DNA from 3 places in the Streptomyces sp. NPDC057002 genome. Region 1 is predicted to be linked to each of the others. Evidence: riboswitches for the same ligand, from Rfam matches in the RefSeq annotation. Region 1 holds a riboswitch; each other region holds the start of a gene.

Region 1 (6,180 bases):
ACCGCCGCACAGCGCGCTCTGGAGATCGACGCCGAGGCGCTGCTGATGGGCAAGAACGGCGTGGACGGGGTCTACGACTCCGACCCGAAGACCAACCCGGACGCGGTCAAGTTCGACCACCTCGGCTACGGCGAGGTCATCACGCGCGACCTGAAGGTCGCCGACGCCACGGCCGTCACGCTGTGCCGCGACAACAAGCTCCCGATCGTGGTCTTCGAGCTGCTGGCGGAGGGCAACATCGGGCGCGCAGTCAAGGGTGAGAAGATCGGCACGCTCGTCGGGGAAGCGGCCGGCCGGGACTGAGGACCGACCCGCACCACCCCGTCCGGGGGACGGACGGGACGGAGCCGGGCCGGGGGATGGACAATGTCCTGCCGGTCGGGAACCGTGCAGGAAGAAGACGCGACGCAGCCGGCCGCCGCCCCACATGGAACCGCAGCCGGGCCTACTCAAGACACGCAGGAGCAAGTGGTGATCGAAGAGACCCTCCTCGAGGCCGAGGAGAAGATGGAGAAGGCCGTCGTGGTCGCCAAGGAGGACTTCGCCGCGATCCGCACCGGCCGTGCGCACCCGGCGATGTTCAACAAGATCGTGGCCGACTACTACGGCGCGCCGACGCCGATCAACCAGCTGGCTTCGTTCTCCGTGCCGGAGCCGCGCATGGCGGTAGTGACCCCATTCGACAAGACGGCCCTGCGCAACATCGAGCAGGCGATCCGTGACTCCGACCTGGGCGTCAACCCGAGCAACGACGGCAACATCATCCGAGTGGTGTTCCCCGAGCTGACCGAGGAGCGCCGCCGCGAGTACATCAAGGTCGCCAAGGGCAAGGGCGAGGACGCGAAGATCTCCATTCGCTCCGTGCGCCGCAAGGCCAAGGAAGCCATCGACAAGCTGATCAAGGACGGCGAGGTCGGCGAGGACGAGGGCCGCCGTGCGGAGAAGGAGCTCGACGACACCACCGCGAAGTACGTCACGCAGGTGGACGAGCTCCTGAAGCACAAGGAAGCGGAGCTGCTCGAGGTCTGATGAACGACTCTTCCTGGGGGGCGCCGCCACAGGCCGGGTACTGGGGGCCCACCGACCAAGGGCATGGCCATGGGCACGTCCAGAGCCCGGGCCACGTCCAGAGCCCTGGCCATGGGCACGTCCAGGGAGCCGCTCCGGCGGGTCCCGCATACGATGCGTATGAAGCGCCTCAGACTCGCCCCATGCCCATCGTGCCTGACGTAGCCGACCACGGCGAAAACCAGGATGACGGCCGGAGGGCTGCTCGGCTGAGCGGCCCCCCGGTCCGAAACGAGACGAATCCGGAACCCATGCCCGACGCCTCGCAGCCGGCACCCAAGCCGCCGAAGAAGAGCGCGGGCCGCGACCTGAGTGCCGCGATAGGGGTCGGGGTCGGGCTCGGCGCGGTGATCGTCGCGTCGCTGTTCGTCGTCAAGGCCGTGTTCGTCGGTGTCGTCGCGGTCGCCGTCGTGGTGGGCCTCTGGGAGCTGACCAAGCGGCTGGACGAACGCAAGGGCATCCGGGCGCCGCTCGTTCCGCTCGCGCTCGGCGGTGCCGCGATGGTCGTCTCCGGGTACGTCCGGGGCGCCGAGGGCGCCTGGGTCGCCATGGCGCTCACGACGCTGGCCGTGCTCGTCTGGCGCATGACGGAACCGCCCGAGGGCTACCTCAGGGACGTCACGGCGGGCGTCTTCGCGGCGTTCTACGTGCCGTTCCTGGCGACCTTCGTCGCGATGATGCTGACCGCCGACGACGGGCCGCAGCGGGTGCTCACCTTCCTGCTGCTCACGGTCGTCAGCGACACCGGTGCCTACGCCGTCGGCTGGCGCTTCGGCCGGAACAAGCTCGCCCCGCGCATCAGCCCCGGCAAGACCCGCGAGGGCCTGCTCGGCGCGGTCTCCTTCGCCATGGTCGCGGGGGCGCTGTGCATGGAGTTCCTCATCGACGACGGTGCCTGGTGGCAGGGCCTGGTGCTCGGCCTCGCGGTCGCGGTCACCGCCACGCTCGGCGACCTCGGCGAGTCCATGATCAAGCGGGACCTCGGCATCAAGGACATGGGCACGCTGCTGCCCGGTCACGGCGGCATCATGGACCGGCTGGATTCGCTGCTGCCCACGGCTCCGGTGGTGTGGCTGCTGCTCGTGCTCTTCGTCGGATCCGGCTGAGCGGACCTCGTCCAGCGAGCTCCCGTCCTTGTGGGCGGGAGCTCGCTGTCGTTCCGGGGAGGCACCGAGGGGCGCCGAGTGGGACGATTCAGGTGTACATCGCAAAGGGGGTCATCATGGCCATCATTCGACAGACCATCGATGTGGACCGACGTCCCGAGGAGGTCTACGACTACGTCATGGACACCCCGCGCATGCCGGAGTGGCAGCTGAGCGCCGTGTCCGCGGAACGCCTCGACGAGGGGCCCTTCGGCATCGGCTCCCGGGTCCGGGTCACCCGGCACATCGGCCGCCGTGTGATGCCGATGACCATGGAGGTCACGGAGTACGACCCACCGCACAGCTGGGGCATGCGCGGCGTCGACGGACCCGTCCGGCCACGGGTGCACGGCGAGGTCGAGTCGTTCGACGAGGGACAGCGCTCCCACGTGACGATCGACATCGACATCGAGGGCCACGGCGTCGGCAAGGTCCTCGTACCGCTCGTCGTCCGCCCCCAGGTCCGCAAGGAACTCCCGCGCAACGAGCAACTCCTCAAGAACCGGCTGGAGCACACGGGCGACTAGAACGCCTCTCTCCGGGTGTCGCGGGCGGGGCACGGGCCACCGCTGACGATCTGCGACACTGGTTGAGCCATGCCTAAGCCCGGAGAACTCACTTTCGTCGCCCCCCGCGGAGCCAAGAAGCCGCCGCGGCATCTCGCTGATCTCACTCCTGCCGAGCGCAAGGAGGCCGTTGCGGCTGTCGGGGAGAAGCCGTTTCGTGCCAAGCAGCTCTCGCAGCACTACTTCGCGCGGTACGCGCACGAGCCGGAGCAGTGGACCGACATTCCGGCCGGTGCCCGGGGGAAGCTGCGGGAGGCGTTGCTGCCCGAGCTGATGAGCGTCGTGCGGCATCTGTCGACCGACCAGGGCACCACGCGCAAGACGCTGTGGCGGCTGTTCGACGGGACGCTCGTCGAGTCCGTGCTGATGCGCTACCCGGACCGGGTGACCATGTGCATCAGCTCGCAGGCGGGGTGCGGGATGAACTGCCCGTTCTGCGCGACCGGGCAGGCGGGCCTGGACCGGAATCTGTCCACCGCCGAGATCGTGCATCAGATCGTCGACGGCATGCGGGCGCTGCGGGACGGGGAGGTTCCCGGCGGTCCCGCGCGGCTCAGCAACATCGTGTTCATGGGCATGGGCGAGCCGCTCGCGAACTACAACCGGGTCATCGGGTCCATCCGGCGGCTCACCGACCCCGAGCCCGACGGGGTGGGGCTCTCGCAGCGCGGGATCACCGTCTCGACGGTCGGTCTCGTGCCGGCGATCCACCGGTTCGCCGACGAGGGCTTCAAGTGCCGGCTCGCCATCTCGCTGCACGCGCCCGACGACGAGCTGCGCGACACCCTCGTCCCCGTGAACACGCGGTGGAAGGTCCGGGAGGTCCTGGACGCCGGGTTCGAGTACAGCGCCAAGTCCGGGCGGCGGCTGTCCATCGAGTACGCGCTGATCCGGGACATCAACGACCAGGCCTGGCGGGGCGACCGGCTCGGGCGGCTGCTCAAGGGCAAGCCCGTGCATGTCAATCTCATTCCGCTGAACCCGACGCCGGGGTCGAAGTGGACCGCCTCGCGGCCCGAGGACGAGAAGGCGTTCGTGGAGGCCATCGCCGCCCATGGTGTGCCGGTGACGGTCCGGGACACCCGTGGACAGGAGATCGACGGGGCGTGTGGTCAGCTCGCGGCCACCGAACGGTAGTCTGACCGTCGTACATACACCTTCATATTCCGACAGGGGAGCGCCACAGCGCTGAGAGTGCGGCACACGGCCGCAGACCCTCCGAACCTGGCCCAGGTCATTCTGGGTAGGGAGATCGGTCATCACTCGAGCTGTTGCGCCCTGCCCGGGACCCCTGAGTTCCCGGGCGGGGCCGCGTCTTCTCCTGGTCATCCAGGAGGAATCCAGTGAGCATCAAGAGAAAGCGGCTGACGGCTGTGGTCGTCGGGCTCGGTATGGCCGGCACGCTCGCCGCGTGCGGGTCCTCCGGCGGCGGCCAGGGGTCCGGCGACTCCGAGACCGTGACCCTCGTCAGCCATGATTCGTGGGCCGCGTCCAAGGGCGTCATCGCCGCCTTCGAGAAGCAGTCCGGCTACAAGGTCAACGTCCTGGAGGACGGCGACGCCGGGCAGGCCGTGAACAAGGCGATCCTGACCAAGGACAACCCGCAGGGCGACGTCTTCTTCGGCGTCGACAACACGCTGCTCTCGCGGGCGCTCGACAATGGGCTGTTCCAGCCGTACGAGGCGAAGGGATCCGACCGGATCAAGGCCGAGTACCGCGCCGACCAGGGCAAGCACCGGGTCACGCCCGTCGACACCGGCGACATCTGCGTCAACTACGACAAGAAGTACTTCGCCGACCACGAGCTGGAGCCGCCGAAGAGCTTCGACGACCTGGTCAAGCCCCAGTACAAGAACCTGCTCGTGACCGAGAACGCCTCCGCTTCCTCGCCCGGCCTCGGGTTCCTGCTCGGTACCGCCGCGAAGTACGGCGACGGGGGCTGGGAGGGCTACTGGAAGAAGCTCAAGGCCAATGGCGTGAAGGTCGTCGACGGCTGGGAGCAGGCCTACAACGAGGAGTTCTCCGGCTCGGCCGGCGGCAAGAAGGCCAAGGGCGACCGGCCGCTCGTCGTGTCGTACGCCTCCTCGCCGCCCGTCGAGGTCGTCTACGCCGACCCCAAGCCGAGCACGGCACCGACCGGGGTCGCGCAGGGCACCTGCTTCCGGCAGGTCGAGTACGCCGGGCTGCTGAGCAACGCGAAGAACAGCGAGGGGGGCAAGGCGTTCCTCGACTTCCTGGTCTCCCAGCGGTTCCAGGAGGACATGCCGCTCAACATGTTCGTGTACCCGGTGCGCGAGGGCGCCCAGGTGCCGCCGGAGTTCGTGAAGTTCGGGCCGCAGGCCGAGGATCCCGAGACCATGGACCCGGCGAAGATCGCCGACAACCGTGACCAGTGGGTCAAGTCGTGGACCTCACTCGTACTGAAGTAGCCGTCCGCAAGGACCGGCGCGGGAGCGCGGCGCGGTTCGGGCTCATCGCCCTGCCCGTCGCGTTCTTCGCCGCGTTCTTCGCCTACCCCGTCGCCGCGATCGTCGCGCGTGGCCTGAAGGTCGACGGGGCCTGGCGGCTCGGGCGGATCGGGGAGGTGCTGGCGCAGTCCGACGTCCGGCACGTCCTGTGGTTCACCACCTGGCAGGCGCTGGTCTCCACCGCGCTCACCCTGCTGATCGCACTCCCCGGCGCGTATGTCTTCGCGCGCTTCGACTTCCGGGGCAAGCAGGTGCTGCGGGCGGCCGTGACCGTCCCGTTCGTGCTGCCGACGGTCGTCGTCGGTACGGCGTTCCTGGCGCTGGTCGGGCGGGGCGGGCTGCTCGACGAGCTGTGGGGCGTACGGCTCGACACCACTGTGTGGGCGATCCTGCTCGCGCACGTCTTCTTCAACTACGCGGTCGTCGTACGGACCGTCGGCGGGCTCTGGGCGCAGCTGGACCCGCGGCAGGAGGAGGCCGCGCGGATGCTCGGGGCGTCACCCTGGAGGGCCTGGCGGCAGGTCACGCTGCCGGCGCTGGGGCCCGCGGTGGCCGCCGCAGCGCTCATGGTCTTCCTGTTCACCTTCACCTCCTTCGGTGTCGTCCAGATCCTCGGCGGGCCCACCTTCTCGACCCTGGAGGTGGAGATCTACCGGCAGACGTCGGAGATCTTCGACCTGTCCACGGCGGCCGTGCTGACGCTGATCCAGTTCGTCGCCGTGGGCGCCATCCTCGCCCTGCACGCCTGGACCGTACGGCGGCGGGAGACCGCGCTGCGGCTGGTGGACGCGTCGGTGACCGCGCGCCGGCCGCGCGGCGCCGGGCAGTGGGCGCTGCTGGGCGGGGTGCTGCTGACGATCGTCGTGCTGCTTCTGCTGCCGCTCGCGGTGCTGGTCCAGCGGTCCCTGGACGCGCCCGGCTTCGGCTACTACC
Region 2 (6,180 bases), on a different contig from region 1:
CCGGCCGTCGTCCCCTATCAGGACGTTCTCGGGCTTCATGTCCCGGTGCACGAACCCGGCGCGGTGGGCGGCGCCCAGCGCGGCCAGCACCGGCTCCAGGATGTCCAGGGCGGCCCGCGGCTGCAGGGCCCCGCGCTCGCGCAGTACGTCCCGCAGGGTGCAGCCCGCGACGTACTCCATGGCGAGATAGACGTACGAGCCGTCGGTGCCCTGGTCGAAGACCTGCACCACGTTCGGATGGGCCAGTCGGGCGACGGACTTCGCCTCGCGGATGAACCGCTCGACGAACGAGCCGTCGACGGCGAGCGAGGGGTGCATCACCTTGAGCGCGAGAACGCGGTCCAGCCGGGTGTCCACAGCCCGGTAGACCGTCGCCATCCCGCCGACGGCGATCCGCGCGTCGATGCGATACCGGCCGTCGAGCACCTGCCCGACCAAGGGGTCCTGAAGGGTCGTGTCCACGGAGGCGAGTGTACGAGCCACGACCGACAGCCCGCCGCCCCGTCCGGATTCGGGCCGGTACTGCGACTGACCTGTGACGTGTGTCCCGGGCCGTGGCCCCCGGTCACCGGAAGGCGGGCCGCTCCGGGTCCAGTACGGCCACGCCCTCCGTCGGGGACGACGCCTCCGCGAAATGCCGCCGCGGGATGCGCCCGGCCCGGTACGCCAGCCGCCCCGCCTCCACGGCATGCCGCATCGCGTCGGCCATCAGGACCGGCTCCTGCGCCCGCGTCACCGCCGAGGCGAGCATCACACCGGCGCAGCCCAGCTCCATCGCCAGCGCCGCGTCGGACGCCGTACCGGCGCCGGCGTCGAGGATCACCGGCACGCGCGCGTGCTCGACGATCAGCTGGAAGTTGTGCGGGTTGCGGATGCCGAGCCCGGAGCCGATCGGCGAGCCGAGCGGCATGATCGCCGCACAGCCGGCGTCCTCCAGCTTCCGCGCAAGCACGGGGTCGTCATTGGTGTACGGCAGCACCGTGAACCCGTCGTCGACCAGCGTCTCGGCCGCCTCCAGCGTCTCGATCGGATCCGGCAGCAGTGTGCGCTCGTCGGCGATGACCTCCAGCTTGACCAGGTCCGTGCCGAGGGCCTCGCGCGCGAGACGGGCCGTGAGGACGGCCTCTCCGGCGGTGAAACAGCCCGCCGTGTTGGGCAGCACCCGGATACCGAGCCGGTCCAGGACGGACAGCACCGAACCGTGCACCGAGGGGTTCACCCGGCGCATCGCGACCGTCGTCAGCTCCGTCCCGGAGGCGACCAGGGAACGCTCCAGCACATCGAGGCTGGGCGCCCCGCCCGTGCCCATGATCAGTCGGGACGTGAAGGACGTACCACCGAGGACAAACGGATCGCCGGCCATGGTCAGCCTCCTTGGACGGCGGTGAGGACTTCCACGCGGTCTCCCTCGGCGAGGGACGTGGCCGGCCACTGCGCGCGCGGGACGACGGTTTCGTTGAGGGCGGCGGCCACTCCGGAGGGTGAGGCGGTGAGCGACCTCACGACGGTGTCGAGAGCCGTGCCGGGCCGGACGTCCCGGGGCTCCCCGTTGACGGAGATGTTCATACGGGCTGCTCCGTGAGTGCGGTGGCGGTACTGAAGCGCTTCGGGGTGAAGGGGCGGGCTTCCTCGGGGAGTTCGCCCGCCGTCAGGACGTGCGCCATGGCGTCGCCGGTCACCGGGGTGAGCAGGACACCGTTGCGGTAGTGCCCGGTGGCCAGCAGCAGACCCTCCAGGCCGGTCGGGCCGAGCAGCGGCGCGTTGTCGGGGGAGCCGGGCCGCAGTCCGGCGCGGGTCTCCGTGAACGGCAGCTCGGTGATGCCCGGGACCAGCTCGTGCGCGTCGCGCAGCAGCTCGTACACGCCGCCCGCCGTCACGGTGGTGTCCCAGCCCGTTTCCTCGCTGGTCGCCCCGATGACCAGCTCGCCGCTCTCGCGCGGCACCAGATAGACATGGCTGCCGCGCACGACCGCGCGCACGGTCCGGCTCAGGAAGGGCCCGTGCCGCCCCGGCATGGTCAGCCGTACGACCTGCCCCTTCACCGGCCGCACGGGAGGCAGTACGTCCTCGGGGACGCCCGCGAGCCGTCCGCTGAGGCTGCCCCCGGCCAGCACCACCTGCCCGGCGTCCAGGGCGGTCCCGTCGGCCGTGACGACGCCCGCGGCCCGGTCCCGCACGACGGTGAGCCGCTCCGCCCATGCCCGGTGGAAGACCACCCCCGCCCGTTCGCACGCCGTCACCAGCGCCCCGGACAGCCGCCGCGGGTCGATCTGGTGGTCGCCGTCGACGCGCAGCCCGCCGCGCACGCCCGGCGCGAGCATCGGCTCCAGGCGACGGCACTCCCGCCCCGACAGCCACTGCGACTCCAGGCCGGACTGTTGCTGCAGGGCGTGCAGTTCGCGCAGATGCGCCCGGTCGTCGGCGTCCAGGGCGACGGCGAGCGTGCCGCAGCGGCGGTAGCCGAGGTCGTGGCCCGTGAGGTCGGTGAGCTCGGCCGCGAAGTCCGGGTAGCGCCGGGCGGAGGCGAGGTTCAGACCGAGCAGGGTCTGCTCGCCGTAGTGCAGTTCCGTGACGGCGGCCAGCATGCCGGCCGCCACCTGCGCGGCCCCGCCGCCCGGCTCGGGGTCCACCACGGCCGTGGTGAGCCCGCGTTGTGCGGCCCGCCACGCGGTGACCAGGCCGATGATGCCGCCCCCGATGACGAGGACGTCTGACGTTCGCGTACGCGGCATGGGCGTCCAGCCCCTCCCTTCGCCGGCATGACCCGGATCAGGTTCGTACGGTCGGAGGCCGCCAGCCTCCCTCTCAGCCCGGTGCGTCCGGGCTCCCGCGAGTGCTCTACGTTGGCCACCCTAGCCCGATGCCGTATGTCGCAGTAAGGGAGCCTCCGTCCATGGCCCGATCCCTCGACGGTCTTCTCCTCGCCCCGGTCGCCGACCAGGCCCCGGGCCAGGTGGGGACCCGCACCCGGTTCACGTACCACGAGAAGGACGGCGAGATCTGGGCCGAGTACTCGGGCGGCGACGTCGTACGCGGCCACCTCGTGGGTACCCGGGAAGGTGACCGGCTGGACTTCCGGTACGTACAGCTCAAGCAGGACGGAACCACCTCCTCGGGGCACTGTGTGTCGACGGTCGTGGAGCTGCCCGACGGGCGGGTGAGGCTGGAGGAGACGTGGGAGTGGGAGTCGCAGCGGGGCAGCGGGACGAGCGTTGTGGAGCAGGTCACTGCGCATGAGCACTGACTGACAAAACGTCAGTTGTCTATGGTGATCAGGTGAGCGAGCAGACGCAGGAAGCAGGTCCGTCCGCGCCGCGGCGCGTGGTCGTGGCGGGTGCGGGCATGGCCGGTGTGCAGACCGCGGTCGCCCTGCGGGAGCAGGGCTTCAGCGGCACCGTGATCCTCATCGGCGCCGAGCCCCACCAGCCGTACGACCGGCCCCCGTTGTCCAAGGCCGTCCTGCTCGGCAAGGCCGAGGGCTCCGCCTTCGACCTCGACTTCGAGGCCCTCGGCATCGAGCTGCGGCTCGGCTGCGAGGTGCTGGGCCTGCGCCCCGGCGATCACGAGCTGGACACCGAGGACGGGCCCGTGCCGTACGACGCCCTCGTCGTCGCGACCGGCGCCGAGCCGGTCCGGCTGCCCGGCGCGGAGGGCGTGCCGGGCGTGCATCTGCTGCGCACCCTGGACGACGCCGAGCGGCTGCGGCCCGTGCTGGCCCGCAAGCACGACATCGTGGTCGTCGGCGCGGGCTGGATCGGCGCGGAGTTCGCCACCGCCGCGCGCGAGGCCGGCTGCGCGGTGACCGTCGTGGAGGCCGCCGAACGGCCGCTCGCCGGGGCGCTGCCCGCCGAGGTCGCGGCCCCGATGGCCGGCTGGTACGCCGACGCGGGTGCGGTGCTGCGCACGCACGCGCGCGTGGAGCGCGTCGAGCCCGGGGCGGTGCTCCTCGACGACGGCACGCGGCTGCCGGCGGGCGCGGTCGTGGTCGGCATCGGCGCCCGCCCCGCCACGGCGTGGCTCGCCGGCTCCGGAGTGGAGCTCGGTGCCCAGGGCGAGATCGTGTGCGACCGGCACCTGCGTACGTCGGTGCCGGACGTGTACGCGGTCGGCGACTGCGCATCCTTCCCCTCGGGGCGGTACGGCGAGCGCCTGCTGGTCCACCACTGGGACAACGCCCTCCAGGGGCCGCGCACGGTGGCCCTGAACATCGTCGGCCGGGCCTCGGGGGAGACCCCGGCGGTGTACGACCCGGTGCCGTATTTCTGGTCCGAGCAGTTCGGGCGGTTCGTGCAGTACGCCGGGCACCATGCCGGTGCCGACACGACCCTGTGGCGGGGCGACCCGGCCGGGCCGGCCTGGACGGTCTGCTGGCTCCGCGGCGACCGCCTGGTCGCCCTGCTGGCGGTGGGCCGGCCCCGGGACCTGGCGCAGGGGCGTCGCCTGATCGAGTCGGGCGCCGCCATGAATCCGGTGCTGCTGGAGGACCCGGCCAGGCCGCTGAAGGCGGCCACGGCGTAGCTGTCGGGGGAAGTGCGGGGGCCCGTTGTCCGCCCAGGTGGGCCGGGCTGACTTCCGACTGTCAGTGGGGGATGGCAGGCTGGTTTCCGTGACCGAGATTGACGCAAAGATCGATGCTCTCGTCCCCGCCTGGCTCACCCTCCCCGACATCGCCGAACAGTTCGATGTCGAGGTGACGCGTGTGCGGCAGCTGGTCAAGGACGGCCAGCTCATCGCCGTACGCCGAGGTGAGAACCGCGCGCTGCACGTCCCCGCCGCCTTCATCGACGGGGACAAGGTCGTCAAGGGCCTGTCCGGGACCTTGACGCTCCTGCGGGACGACGGCTTCACGGACGAGGAGATGCTGGAGTGGCTCTTCACCCCCGACCCGAGCCTGCCCGGCACCCCGGCGCAGGCACTGAGTGAGAATCGCGGCACGGAGGTGAAGCGCCGCGCCCAGGCGCTCGCGGTCTGACCCGACCTCGACCGAACAACCGTCCGGTGCCGTGCGAGCGGGGCCGGACCTGAAGATCTGCCCGGTGTGAGGGCCGGGGCCCGTGGGGCCACGGTCCTGGGGTGGCTCGCGCCCCGCTCGGGGCGTGGGCCACCGCCCGCCCGGCGCAGACACCGGCACGGGCGCCCTGGGTGCCCGGCAGTTCCACAGGCCCGGGTGCGTCTCGCGCCCTTACGCCACAGGCCAGGGGTGCGTCTCGCACCCGTTCACCATGGCCCCGGGTGCGTCTCGCACCTCAACGCCACCGCCACCGGCACGGGTGTCCGCACCCGCCGCCACCGATACCCAGGGGGCCACGCATGCCCGACACCGCCACCACCGCACGGGCCCAGCTCGCCGACGCCCGGGTCTACCTCTGCACCGACGCCCGCAAGAGGCAGGGTGATCTCGAGGAGTTCCTCGATGCCGTGCTGGTCGGCGGGGTCGACATCGTGCAGTTGCGGGACAAGGGCATGGAGGCGGGCGAGGAGCTGGAGCACCTGGCCGTCTTCGCCGACGCCTGTGCCCGGCACGGCAAGCTCCTCGCGGTGAACGACCGCGCCGACGTCGCCCACGCCGCCGGCGCCGACGTGCTGCACCTCGGCCAGGGCGACCTCCCGGTCCCGGCGGCCCGCGCGATCCTCGGCGACGACGTCCTGATCGGCCGCTCCACACACGCCGAGTCAGAGGCCGCCGCGGCCGCCGCCCAGGACGGCGTGGACTACTTCTGCACCGGCCCGTGCTGGCCCACCCCCACCAAGCCCGGCCGCCACGCCCCCGGCCTGGACCTGGTCCGGTTCACCGCCGCCCTCGGCACCGAGTGCCCCTGGTTCGCCATCGGCGGCATCGACCTCGGCAACCTCGACCAGATCCTCGATGCGGGCGCCCGGCGCGTCGTCGTCGTACGGGCGATCACCGAGGCCGACGACCCGGGTGCGGCGGCCACCGAGTTCGCGAAGAGGCTGCGGGAGAAGTAGTACGCCGGTCGGCCGGATGTCCAGGGGCCGGATGTCCAAGGGGTGGACAGTAAGTACGCAAATCGGGCAAATATCGATGCCCGGTTGGGTGACCGACCGCCCCTGGCTAACCTGCCGGTATGGCCCTCGGCACCGCATCCATCAGGTCGGACCACGCACCCACCGTCCGAGACATGCTCGCGACAGGCAAGACGACGTACTCGTTCGAGTTCT
Region 3 (6,180 bases), on a different contig from region 1:
GTGGTGTTCTCTCCGCCCGAGAGCTGACGGACCGCCTCGGGGTTCCCTAGGGGTTCGGTCAGGGGAGGACAAGGGGTGCGATGCCCCCGCCCGACCCCCTTCCGGACCTAGCATCGAGTGCAGAACGTCAGAAGACCGACAGGACCCGGCACTCGAACGGGTGGAGAGGTAAGGACGAGGGCGATGCGAGAGATCTTCACGGGACTGCCGTGGTGGGTGAAGTGGATCGCGGTGCCGGTCATCGCCCTGGTCGTGTTCGGGGGGCTGATCGCCAGCGTGGTCGGCTTCGTCATCGGACTGCTCTTCAAGGTGCTGGTCTTCGTGGCGCTGGTCGGCGGACTGATCTACGTCGTACGGAAGTTCACGTCGAGCTCCTCGTCGCGCAGCGACTGGTGAGACCGGTGGGAAACCGGTGGGGGTAGCGGGGAACGCTTGGAATCACCCGTTCCCTCGGGCGGGGGAAGTTTCCCGGCCGGGCCGTCTGCGTGCGGTGGCAGACGAATAGAGTCCGGCTCGACGCGGGGACATCCCCGCGAGCGGCACACACCCCCGCCCGTGTCCCTCCGCACGGGTCGGCCCCTCGCGCTTCGGGAGTGACCCTTGGCCCCGGCTGACACCGCACCGGCCCACCTGCGCAGCGTCCCCGCGCAACCGCGCTCGGCGGCACCCTCCGCACCACCGCCTCCCACCACATCACCGCCACCCGCCGAACCCCCGCCTCCGGCGACCCTCATCGGATCCGTGCAGCGCGCCATGCGCCTGCTGGAAACCGTCGCCGGACATGACTACGGCGCTCCCGCCAAGCAACTGGCCCGCGAGACGGGGCTCGCGCTGCCCACGACGTACCACCTGCTGCGCACTCTCGTGCACGAGGGCTATCTGCGCCGGGACAAGGGCCTGTTCTTCCTCGGTGAGGCCGCCGAGCGGCTGAGCAGCAGCGGGGCGCGGCAGAAACGTCGCAGCACGGTGGTCGACACGCTCGCGCAGTGGCGAGACCTGCTCGGCGTCCCCGTCTACTACGCGGCGTACCGAGAGGGCGAGATCGAAGTCATGTGCGTTTCCGAGACCCCGGGCATCCCGGCGGTCGAGGAGTGGGCCGACTTCCGGGAGACCGGGCACGCGCACGCGATCGGGCAGTGCCTGCTGTCCCAGCTGGACGGGGAGGCCCGCCGCGACCACCTCGACCGCTATCCGGTGCAGCCCCTCACGCCCTACACGGTGCGGGACAACCACAGCCTGCTCCGGCGCCTGGAGCGGATGCGGCGGATGGAACCGGTGACCGAGCGTCAGGAGTACGCCCTGGGCGCGGTCTGCGCGGCGATTCCGCTCACCCTCGGCACCACGGCCGCGACGATGGCCATCTCGCTGCCCGCCCACCAGGAGGACCGGCTGCTGCCCGCGGCCCGGCAGTTGCAGAGCGAGATCGGGCGGCGACTCGGGTCGCTGGCGCTCTCTATCAGTATGTGAAAACTCACTCCTTGTGATCTGCTGTGTACGTTCAGCAAGATTCCATCAAGTGTCAGAGGTTCGTTCCCGGCCAGTCACGGCGAATGACGGGGTTAGCGATGCGCGAGTCCGTACAAGCAGAGGTCATGATGAGCTTTCTCGTGTCCGAGGAGCTCTCCTTCCGCATTCCGGTGGAGCTGCGCTATGAGACCAGTGATCCCTATGCCGTCCGGCTGACGTTCCACCTGCCCGGTGACGCACCGGTGACGTGGGCTTTCGGCCGGGAGCTGCTGATCGACGGCGTCGGCCAGCCGTGCGGCGAGGGCGATGTGCGGGTCACTCCCGTCGAACCGGACACGCTGGGCGAGGTGCTGATCCGGCTTCAGGTCGGCAGCGACCAGGCGTTGTTCCGGTCCTCCACGGCACCGCTCGTCGCCTTCCTCGACCGCACCGACAAGCTGGTGCCGCTGGGCCAGGAAGGCTCGCTCGCCGACTTCGACGCCCACCTCGACGAGGCGCTGGACCGCATCCTGGCGGAACAGGGCGCCGGGTGAGACACCCGTCGGGCGGCACGGTGGAGTAACGCTTCACCGGATGCCGCCGACCCTGCGGGAACGCTTCGGCGGTGTGGCGCTGGGACGTCTGGCTCAGAGACGTCAGCGCTTGCGCCGCCGGCCCCTCCCCCCGCGTGCCGGAGCCGCAGAGGCCTCCACGGCGCGCTCCTCCTTGGGGCGGTCGGCCGAGACCACGAGCGCGGCCAGAACGGTGGTGACCGGCACCGAGGCGACAAGGCCGATCGAACCGACCAGCGTGCGCACGATCTCCTCCGCGACCAGCTCGCTGTTGGCGACCGTCCCCACTCCGCTCTGCGCGATGGAGAACAGCAGCAGCAGCGGCAGGGCGGCACCCGCGTAGGCGAGGACGAGCGTGTTGACGACCGAGGCGATGTGGTCACGGCCGATCCGGATGCCCGCGCGGTACAGCCCGCGCCAGCCCATCGACGGATTGGCCTCGTGCAGCTCCCAGACCGCCGAGGTCTGTGTGACCGTCACGTCGTCGAGCACACCGAGCGAACCGATGATGACGCCGGCGAGCAGCAGACCGCTCATGTCGATCGTCGGATAGAGGCCGTGGATCAGACCGGTGTTGTCGTCGGTGTTGCCGGTGAGCGCGGCCCAGTCGATGAACACCGAGCCGAGGACGCCGATCAGCAGCAGGGAGATGAGGGTGCCGAGCACCGCCACGGAGGTCCGTGCGGACAGTCCGTGACACATGTACAGGGCGATGAGCATGATGGCGCTCGAGCCCACCACCGCCACGACCAGCGGGTTCGAGCCCTGCAGGATCGCGGGCAGGATGAAGAAGTTCAGCACCATGAAGCTGATGGCCAGTGCGATGAGGGCCATGACCCCCCGCAGCCGCCCGACGACCACGACGGCGAGCGCGAAGATGCCGGCCAGCAGGCCCATGGGCAGACGGCGGTTGATGTCGGTGACCGAGTACTGCAGGTCCTTCGGCGCGGAGGGCTCGTAGGCGACCACGACCTTCTGGCCCTCGTGCAGCTGGCGGGACTGGTCCGGCTGGATGATCTCGGTGAAGGTGCGGCCCTTGTCCTTGCCGCTGTCGACCCGGATCGTCGCGCGCTTGCAGGTGCCCTTCTCCTGCTGCACCGCGGAGGAGCCCTCGGCGGTGGAGGTGTCGCCGGTCGGCGGGACCCCGGAGGCGCCGGCCTCCTTGCAGCTGATCTCCACGACCTTGGTGACCGAGGCCTGTTCGGTCTGCCGGTCGAACCCGACACCGGTGCGCTCGTGCGACGGGGCGCCGCCCGGCCACAGCACAACGAGACCGACCAGCACGGCCGCGCCGAACGGGATCAGGATCGCCGCGATGATCTTGCGCAGATGCATGGAGACGGGTGTGGCCGGACCGTGGCTGTGCGAGTGCCCGTGTCCGCCACCTGGAGCGGAATCGGGTCCGGGTCCGTGTCCGTGGCCGTCGCCTCCTCCGGTCCCGGAACCCTGTCCGTGTCCGTGGCCGTCGCCTCCTCCGGTCCCGGAACCCTCTCCGTGTCCGTGTCCGTCTCCGGAACCCGGACCCTGCCCGTCGCCGGGGCCGACTCCATGCCCACCGTCTGAGCCGCCGCCCTGGCCGTTGCCCGGCCCGTATCCCCCGGCATAGCCGGAACCACGCTCAGCACCAGCTCCGGCCCCAGGACCGAAACCCGTCCCGGGCCCATACCCGGACCCGGGGACGAAATCGTGGCCGTCTCCCCGGCCGTTGCCGTTTCCGGCGCCGGATCCGCGAGGCGGCTCGGGCGGTGGGTAAGGGGGACGCTGCGTCGTGGTCACCGACCGATCATCGCAAGAACGAGGGGGGCCCTCTGTTCACCGCGCCAGAATTGCCGCTAGCGTGGGGGCACCTTTTGTACACGCGGGAGCTCGGAGCACCGGGCTGAGAGGGCGCTGACCTCCGTCCCAGCGATGTTTCACATGAAACATCACCGAAGTCGAGTGATGTTTCACACGGAACGTCGGCAGACGGAAACCGCTGCGTCGACCGCCGAACCTGTTACCGGGTAATGCCGGCGTAGGGAGTAGGTCTCATGACCGACAAGGACGCACGCACGCCTGCCTCCGTTCAGGACGCACAGTCCGAGGAGGCCGGGAAGTCCATCGGCTGGCACAAGGCGTACGTCGAGGGCACCCGCCCCGACCTGCGCGTGCCGGTTCGGCAGGTGCATCTCACCAACGGGCAGGCTGTCACGCTGTACGACACCTCGGGCCCGTACACCGATCCACACGTCGACACCGACGTCCGCAGGGGCCTGCCGCCGCTGCGGGAGAACTGGATCATCTCCCGCGGCGACACCGAGGAGTACGCGGGCCGCCCCGTCCGTCCCGAGGACGACGGCATCAAGCACACCTCGCCCCGCGGCGGCCTCCGCAACCTCGACGCCGTCTTCCCCGGCCGCCCGCGTCAGCCGCGTCGCAGCCGGGACGGCGAGGCGGTCACGCAGCTCGCGTACGCCCGTCGCGGCGAGATCACGCCCGAGATGGAGTACGTGGCCATCCGGGAGAACGTCTCGCCCGAGGTGGTCCGCGACGAGATCGCCGCGGGCCGGGCCGTGTTGCCGGCCAACGTCAACCACCCGGAGATCGAGCCGATGATCATCGGCAAGAGGTTCCTGGTGAAGGTCAACGCCAACATCGGCAACTCGGCGGTGACGTCCTCCATCGAGGAGGAGGTCGAGAAGATGACCTGGGCGACCCGCTGGGGCGCCGACACGGTCATGGACCTCTCCACCGGCCGCAACATCCACACCACGCGTGAGTGGGTACTGCGCAACTCCCCCGTCCCCATCGGCACCGTGCCGCTCTACCAGGCCCTGGAGAAGGTCGACGGCCGGGCCGAGGATCTGACCTGGGAGGTCTACAAGGACACGGTCATCGAACAGGCCGAGCAGGGCGTGGACTACATGACGGTCCACGCGGGCGTGCGCCTGGCCTATGTGCCGCTGACGGCCAACCGCAAGACGGGCATCGTCTCCCGCGGCGGCTCGATCATGGCCGCCTGGTGCCTCGCGCACCACCGGGAGTCGTTCCTGTACGAGCACTTCGAGGAACTCTGCGAGATCCTCGCCGCGTACGACGTCACGTACTCGCTCGGCGACGGACTGCGGCCCGGCTCCATCGCGGACGCCAACGACGAGGCACAGTTCGCTGAACTGCGAACGCTCGGGGAACTCAACCGGATCGCCAAGCGTTTCAACGTACAGACCATGATCGAAGGCCCGGGCCATGTCCCGATGCACAAGATCAAGGAGAACATCGACCTTCAGCAGGAGATCTGCGATGAAGCTCCGTTCTATACGCTCGGCCCGCTGACCACGGATGTCGCGCCGGCGTACGACCACATCACCTCCGGCATCGGTGCCGCGATGATCGCCTGGTGGGGCACGGCCATGCTGTGCTACGTCACACCCAAGGAGCACTTGGGCCTGCCGAACCGTGACGACGTCAAGACCGGCGTCATCACCTACAAGATCGCCGCCCACGCGGCCGACGTCGCCAAGGGACACCCGGGTGCCCAGGATTGGGACGACGCGCTGTCCGACGCCCGCTTCGAGTTCCGGTGGGAGGACCAGTTCAACCTGGCCCTCGACCCGGACACGGCACGGGAGTTCCACGACGAGACCCTGCCGGCGGAGCCCGCCAAGACGGCTCACTTCTGCTCGATGTGCGGTCCCAAGTTCTGCAGCATGAAGATTAGCCAAAGCATCACAGAGCGGTTCGGTGGTGCGGCGGCTGAGGGAGCCTCGTCTGAGGAGATCGCTGAGGGAATGCTCCAGAAGTCGAAGGAGTTCGCGGCTAGCGGCAACCGGGTATATCTGCCGGTCGTTGACTGATCAGCCCATGGCGTTGGGCGGTGGAGATAGTGATCTCTGCCGCCCACCAGGAGCATCCGAGTACTAGTGCTCTACACCCCGCTCCGCGGCTCTCGTGCACTACCCCCTGCGCCAGGTCACAGAAGTTTGTCAGCGTCCGAGCACCCAGGAAAGGTGCACTGTGTAACGCTAGGCATCTGATCGCACCTCACCAATGGGGGTCATGTGTCGGAGATTGCCAAGCGCGGGGTTGCTGCTGCACTTACGGTTGTGGCGGCTTCTGCAACAGGGTTGGTCACCAACGTGATCACGGACCAGGCAGCGTGGGGTTGGTGGGTCACACTCATCGT

Evidence for each region. A riboswitch is a leader RNA that binds a small molecule or an ion and turns the genes downstream of it on or off. The one in region 1 is predicted to bind thiamine pyrophosphate.
Region 2: another riboswitch for thiamine pyrophosphate. It lies ahead of thiO (glycine oxidase ThiO); the one in region 1 lies ahead of ACFT32_RS33725 (thiamine ABC transporter substrate binding subunit).
Region 3: another riboswitch for thiamine pyrophosphate. It lies ahead of thiC (phosphomethylpyrimidine synthase ThiC); the one in region 1 lies ahead of ACFT32_RS33725 (thiamine ABC transporter substrate binding subunit).

The regions. Positions count from the first base shown of each region.
Region 1 covers NZ_JBHURZ010000008.1:118,790-124,969, reverse strand. Annotated here, with positions in the region: gene pyrH (UMP kinase) at 1-303, shown strand, start outside; gene frr (ribosome recycling factor) at 472-1,029, shown strand; gene ACFT32_RS33740 (phosphatidate cytidylyltransferase) at 1,029-2,174, shown strand; gene ACFT32_RS33735 (SRPBCC family protein) at 2,291-2,740, shown strand; gene rlmN (23S rRNA (adenine(2503)-C(2))-methyltransferase RlmN) at 2,810-3,916, shown strand; TPP riboswitch at 3,941-4,047, shown strand; gene ACFT32_RS33725 (thiamine ABC transporter substrate binding subunit) at 4,171-5,208, shown strand; gene ACFT32_RS33720 (ABC transporter permease) at 5,184-6,180, shown strand, end outside.
Region 2 covers NZ_JBHURZ010000011.1:273,286-279,465, reverse strand. Annotated here, with positions in the region: gene pknB (Stk1 family PASTA domain-containing Ser/Thr kinase) at 1-462, opposite strand, end outside; gene ACFT32_RS40430 (thiazole synthase) at 566-1,363, opposite strand; gene thiS (sulfur carrier protein ThiS) at 1,366-1,566, opposite strand; gene thiO (glycine oxidase ThiO) at 1,563-2,732, opposite strand; TPP riboswitch at 2,730-2,841, opposite strand; gene ACFT32_RS40415 (hypothetical protein) at 2,894-3,244, shown strand; gene ACFT32_RS40410 (NAD(P)/FAD-dependent oxidoreductase) at 3,277-4,518, shown strand; gene ACFT32_RS40405 (Rv2175c family DNA-binding protein) at 4,607-4,972, shown strand; gene thiE (thiamine phosphate synthase) at 5,311-5,967, shown strand; gene metF (methylenetetrahydrofolate reductase [NAD(P)H]) at 6,087-6,180, shown strand, end outside.
Region 3 covers NZ_JBHURZ010000004.1:703,756-709,935, forward strand. Annotated here, with positions in the region: gene ACFT32_RS23220 (cupin domain-containing protein) at 1-27, shown strand, start outside; gene ACFT32_RS23225 (DUF5326 family protein) at 184-396, shown strand; gene ACFT32_RS23230 (IclR family transcriptional regulator) at 742-1,467, shown strand; gene ACFT32_RS23235 (SsgA family sporulation/cell division regulator) at 1,566-2,000, shown strand; gene ACFT32_RS23240 (YibE/F family protein) at 2,103-3,794, opposite strand; TPP riboswitch at 3,867-4,056, shown strand; gene thiC (phosphomethylpyrimidine synthase ThiC) at 4,049-5,851, shown strand.